DNA from 2 places in the Lysinibacillus sp. FSL M8-0134 genome. Region 2 is predicted to be linked to the other one. Evidence: riboswitches for the same ligand, from Rfam matches in the RefSeq annotation. Region 2 holds a riboswitch; the other holds the start of a gene.

Region 1 (3,202 bases), 1.2 Mb from region 2:
ATCATGCATTACCTAATGAAGTGAAAGAAAAAGCCAAGCTACTTTATTTAAATTACCCGAATAACCCTACAGGTGGTACAGCAACACTGGCATTTTTCGAAGAGACTGTTCGCTTTGCCAAGGAACATAATATTATCGTATCACATGATTTTGCTTATGGAGCAATAGGATTTGATGGCAATAAACCTATTAGCTTCCTACAGGCAGAGGGTGCAAAAGACATTGGTATTGAAATGTATACACTTTCGAAAACCTTTAATATGGCTGGCTGGCGTATAGGCTTCGCCGTTGGTAACGCCGATATTATTGCGGCTATTAATCTCATTCAAGATCATTTGTTTTGTAGTCAATTCCCTGCAATTCAGCAAGCAGCAGCAGCGGCACTAACAGCTTCTCAAGAATGTGCAGATGAACTAAGGGCTACTTATGAGCGTCGTCGAAATGTATTAATTGAAGAAGCTCAAAGAATTGGCTGGCAAGTTACGGCTCCGAAGGGCTCCTTTTTTGCTTGGCTTCCTGTACCTGTAGGCTACACTAGTGAACAATTTGCTGATTTATTGCTAGAAAAAGCTGATATTGCAGTAGCCGCAGGCAATGGCTTCGGTCAATATGGCGAAGGGTATATACGTGTTGGCTTACTTGTCAGCGAGGAACGCTTACGTGAAGCCATTCACAGAATTGAACAATTACAATTATTTACCGCTTAATACTACTATGTCCTGTAGCATACATTCTCTACAGGGCATGCTATTTTTCGATTTTTCTTGGTAGCTCTAAACCTTGCTCTAGCGGATAAAATTGTATATGTCCTGTTTCTTCATCCAATCTACGAATATGCTGAACGTCTTGAATCTCAGCCAGTACAATGTCCGCTGTAATAACGGGATTTCTACCTTTCAGAAAGTGTCCCCCTGATACTACACCCCATTGATCACTCATCGAACCATGGAAATGTGTTTCATATCCTCCATCTCGTTTACAGACAACACCAGATCCTTGAATAAATTCGAGTGGTCCCTCTTTTTCAATGACTTCACTAAAACGGACTTTAATGTGCGATGTTTCATCAGGTACTAAATAAACAAAGCTACTTTTTTGGAAGCTCCCAATACAACTTACAATTGTAGCAGACTCTATATGATTCTCCTCACAGAGCGCCTCAATTCCTTCCATGATGTCTGTTCCCATTAGAATACGAGCACTAATAACCTTGCCAAATGAACCAATTCCATAATTTACTCTTACAGACATTGTTCTCCCTCTTTCATAACAAAAAATTATAATAATATAAAAAATTTTAAAAATATTTATTGACTTACTATACCCCATAAATTATATTAGTTCTATCGGAATTACAAAAAAATATTATAAATCTCTTATCAAGAGTAGCTGAGGGACTGGCCCTATGAAGCTCGGCAACCTCCTTTTTAAAAGGAAGGTGCTAAATCCTGCAAACGAATTTCGTTTGATAGATAAGAGAGGACATCTTTTTCATGAGCCTCTCTTAGTTTGTAAGAGAGTTTTTTTATTTTCAAAAAACCGATAAAAACATTTTGGAGGTCATTTTCATGAAAAAGAAAAATAAATTTTTAGTAGGTTTAGCAAGTCTTACATTAGTAGCAGCTCTAGCCGGCTGTGGCTCTAAAGAAGATAGTAAAGGTCAAGCTGAGGCAATCGATGAAAATAAAATCGTCGTTGGTGTCACTTCTGGCCCACACGAGCAAATTGCAGAAGTAGCAGCTAAAGTAGCAAAAGAAAAAGGCTTAGAAGTTGAGCTAAAGTCGTTTTCTGATTATGTTTTACCAAATACATCGTTAGCTGAAGGCGATCTCGATGCAAACAGCTACCAACATGAGCCTTTCTTGGACACATTTAATAAAGATCACGATACAGATTTAGTACCAGTAGGCAAAACTATTTTAAATCCAATGGGTATTTACTCTGAAAAATATAAATCATTTGATGATATTCCTGATGGTGCCACATTTGGCTTACCGAACGACCCAACAAATGGGGCCCGTGCCCTCTTTGTTTTACAAGAAGCTGGCTATATTAAGCTAAAGGATGGTGCAGACTTAACAGCCTCTATCCGTGACGTTGAAGAAAATAAAAAGAATTTACAGTTCATTGAACTAGAGGCGGCTCAAATTCCTAAACAGCTTAGTGAAGTAGATGTAGCAGCCATTAATACAAACTTCGCACTAGAAGCCGGCATTAATCCTAAAGAAGACTCTATTCTATTAGAATCTACTGACTCACCATACGTGAATTACATTGTAGTACGTGCTGAAAATGAAAACGACCCAACCATTAAAAAGTTTGTTGAGGCTTACCAATCTGAGGAAGTACGTCAATTCATTGAAGAAGAATTCAAAGGTTCTGTGATTCCTAGCTGGTAATATGCTTCTATTAGCAGAAGAATCTGCCGTATTCCTCATGAGAAAATGAGCAGATTCTCACTTTTAGAAGGACGAGAAAGGAGCAATATCGTATGATTCAATTACAAAATATATCGAAAGAATTTAAGACGAAAAAAGGGATCATTAAAGCTGTGGATGGAATCAATCTTCATGTGAAAAAGGGACAAATTCATGGGGTTATCGGCTATAGTGGTGCTGGTAAAAGTACACTTATTCGATGTGTCAATTTACTGGAACGTCCTACTTCGGGAAAAGTACTGATAGACAATGTGGACATTACAGCCCTTTCGCTAAATGAATTACGTCAAACACGACAAAAAATAGGAATGATTTTCCAACATTTTAATCTATTAAAAACTGCAACAGTTTACAACAATATTGCTGTGCCTTTAAAACTACTAGGCTATAACGACAAGGAAGTAAAAAACCGTGTAGCAAAATACGCCGAAATTGTAGGATTAACAGAGAAACTGGATAGCTATCCTAATCAACTTTCTGGTGGGCAAAAGCAACGAGTTGCTATTGCACGTGCCTTAGCACAAGAGCCAGAGATTTTACTTAGTGACGAGGCAACAAGTGCACTCGATCCTGAAACGACCGAGGCCATCCTTGAATTGTTGTTAAAAATTAACCGCGAGTTAGGCATTACGATCCTACTCATCACACATGAAATGAATGTCATTCAGAAAATATGTGATGAGGTATCTGTTCTCGAATCAGGTAAGGTCGTGGAGTTTGGTACTGCTATTAAGCTTTTTGCAAAACCGAAGCACCTTACTACT
Region 2 (3,202 bases):
CTTTTTTGTTTGAGGAACTTTATAAAGAAATTCAATATGATATCGTTGTTGATTACAAGGAGCTATCTCCAAGCAATTTCATTGAGAAATTACTGAAGATTGGCTATAAGTCAATTGATGAACAGGACAAAGATCCTTATTTTAATAAAATATTTAGTCAGTATTTGTTATTAGCCGCTCGCGACGACCACTACATGCAACAGTTATTAGAGCTTCAATCAGATTATTTAGCAAGATTTTATGATATTTTACAATACGCAGTGCAACTAGAGGTGCTAGATGAAAATGCCAACATAGAAGCGAAAGCCCACATGTTAGCCATGCTCTATGATAATATTGGCAATTTTATGTTAACTGGTAGTCAATTGAACTATAAGGCTATTTGGAGGGAGGCAGTACATAGCGTCATTCAAGGGGGAAAAGATGAATAAGCAACTTGGTCATCGTCGTATTGAGGGCTTAGATTTTGCAAGAGCATTAGCAATGTTAGGTATGTTTATTGTAAACTTTGGCGTTATTTCAGGTTCAACTGCCAATGGTTCACAATGGCTCATTCAATTGCAAAGTCTTTTTGAGGGGCGCGCCTCTGCACTATTTGTCATTCTAGCAGGAATAGGGACTGCGCTGATGACGCGGAAAGCAAGGGAAGCAAAGGACCCAATTCTTATTCGCCAAAGTAAGTTAACTTTATGGAAGCGAGCTCTTTTTTTGTTTGTTGTTGGGATGGTTTTATATGTGGTCGGATGGACGGGAGATATTTTACATTATTACGGTGTTTATATGTTTCTTGCAGCTTTGTTGATAGCAACTTCAAAGAAAACCATGCTTTTTACAATTAGTGCGGTGATAATCGTTTCCCAATGGCTACAAATCCAATTCAATTATCTAGTTGGGTGGCATCCAAAATATATTTTATTAGAGTATATAGATTTTTGGACGGTAGAAGGTTTTATGAGAAATTTACTGTTTAATGGCTACCATCCCGTTTTTCCATGGATATCTTTTTTTCTCATTGGGATGATTGTAGGTACCTTAGATTTAACCAATAGGGCATTAAGAAAGAAATTAGTTACGGTAGGTATCTTGTTAGGAGTGATTATAGAAATTTTTTCAAAGGTGATTATTCACTTCTCGACAAAATATTTCTTAGATCATGATAGTGCGTTGTATTTATTTGATACAGGACCGATTCCACCAAATATAATGTATGTTCTATCAAATTCGGCTTCGGCTATTGTGATAATAGTAGGTTGTATGTATTTTGTAGAAACTTTCAAAAATAAAGTAATAGAAGCAATCATTAAAACGGGTCAATTGTCCTTAACACACTATGTTGGCCATGTCTTTATTGGCATCACTGTGTTAGAAGTTTTCGATTTATCGAATAATCTAACAGTCGTTTTTTCAATGCTCTATGCATGTTGTTATTTTTTAGGCTGTGTGTTTTTTTCGATATGGTGGAGGACTATCCATCAACGAGGTCCACTTGAACTCATTTTGAGAAAATGGTCCAATTAAAAAGTTTGAGAGTAGTCATCTATTTACTACTGATTTGGCATAAAATACATTTATATCGACTCATACAAATGTAGAAGATTGATATTACAAAGTATTCAGCTAGGTTTTCTAATATTTTATATTGACATTCGTATAGTAGAATTATAGAATTATTGTCAAGAAACGCAGTACTCTTATCAAGAGAGGTGGAGGGACTTGGCCCAACGAAGCCTCGGCAACCGAAAAGTTAGGTGCCAAATCCAACAGATGGTATCTGAGAGATAGGAGGGGCTATCAATCAGTTTGATGCGTTGGCCTCTTTTGTACAACAAGAATGAAAAAGAAGGGGTGTATCGTATGGCTCAATCAGTAAAGGTAGATGATAAAAAATTAGAGGCAATTGCCAAGGCAATTCAAAATCTTGAATTTGGTGAAGTGCATATTACGATCCAAGATGGTGTTATTGTGCAAATTAATAGGCTTGAAAAACAGAGATTTCCGCAGAAAAAATAACATTGATTTCAGTTGAACGATGTCAAAAGGCCACCAATAAGCATGAAGGATTTCCTTTGCTTACAAGTGGCCCTTTTTTTGTCTAAAAAATTAACTATAAAAGCTTTTTGGTATTTGCCCAATATGACGGCGATGGTATAGTAACGGTTCTTTTTGCCCGTTTGTAATGTCTTGCACATGCCCAATAAAAATGGTATGGTCGCCAGCATCTATTTGCTGAAACGTTTTACATTGTAAAATAGCTGCTGTATCATGTAAAATCGGTAGACCTAAAGATGAAGTGGACCACTGTGCCTGTGCAAAACGATCAGGGATTTTACTGGCAAATAGTGTACATAAATGTTCTTGGTCGCTTGCTAAAATATTGACCGCGAAATGAGAAGCATTCGTAAAATAAGAATGAAGCTGAGAATTTTTATCGAGTGACCACAAAATAAGGAGCGGGTCGATTGAAACAGATGCAAAGGAATTGACGGTTAAGCCTATAGGTTTTGTTTCATGACTTGTTGTGACAACTGTAACGCCTGTAGGGTAATTACCTAATGCCAATTTAAAAGCAGCTACTTGATCTGTCATTCAAATATCACCTCTTTATTAATATAAATTAGTTCACGGAGTAAGTAGGTAAAATGAACTTTTTTTTCATATCCTACTAGTAACTCCTTTTCTTGAGTAAATTTTAAACCAATTAAACATACAGGTAAAGGTAATGGGGAAAGAAAGGGGAATTGCCATGACTTTATATTTTGATCACCTGGTTCACCAAGTGGAATCACCAGAAAATATAAAGGTTTTCTTCAATAAACGAAATGTCCACACAGTGAATGGTGGGCAGCACACGATGTGGGGGACTTATAATACGTTAAGCTACTTTGGCTTAAGCTATATTGAACAAATTGCTATCTATGATCGTGATTTATTTGAGCAGGCAGCACAATACCCATATTCCTTACATTATACGTTTAAACGTGATCAAGAGCGCCAAGGATTTTCACGAATTGCCTTGCGTACCCAAAAAATTGAGGAAGAGGGTCAACGCTTACGAGCATTAGGTTATGATGTATATGGGCCGGATGCTTGCAGTCGAACAAGACCTGATGGCACTATTGTGAAGTGGAAGCTTCTCCATTTTGGCAAACCAGATCTTCTCATTGATTTTCCATTTTTAATTGAATGGGCAGAGGAAGATGAG

Evidence for each region. Region 2 has a riboswitch for S-adenosylmethionine ahead of MKY49_RS07885 (YezD family protein). Riboswitches for the same ligand answer to the same signal wherever they lie in the genome.
Region 1: another riboswitch for S-adenosylmethionine. It lies ahead of MKY49_RS02180 (MetQ/NlpA family ABC transporter substrate-binding protein); the one in region 2 lies ahead of MKY49_RS07885 (YezD family protein).

What each region holds. Positions count from the first base shown of each region.
Region 1 is NZ_JBBPAJ010000001.1:415,075-418,276, reverse strand. Features, by position in the region: gene MKY49_RS02190 (pyridoxal phosphate-dependent aminotransferase) at 1-707, shown strand, start outside; gene MKY49_RS02185 (PPC domain-containing DNA-binding protein) at 748-1,251, opposite strand; SAM riboswitch class I at 1,374-1,479, shown strand; gene MKY49_RS02180 (MetQ/NlpA family ABC transporter substrate-binding protein) at 1,569-2,399, shown strand; gene MKY49_RS02175 (methionine ABC transporter ATP-binding protein) at 2,492-3,202, shown strand, end outside.
Region 2 is NZ_JBBPAJ010000001.1:1,603,172-1,606,373, forward strand. Features, by position in the region: gene MKY49_RS07875 (TetR/AcrR family transcriptional regulator) at 1-431, shown strand, start outside; gene MKY49_RS07880 (DUF418 domain-containing protein) at 424-1,518, shown strand; SAM riboswitch class I at 1,689-1,785, shown strand; gene MKY49_RS07885 (YezD family protein) at 1,855-2,010, shown strand; gene MKY49_RS07890 (flavin reductase family protein) at 2,101-2,586, opposite strand; gene MKY49_RS07895 (VOC family protein) at 2,744-3,202, shown strand, end outside.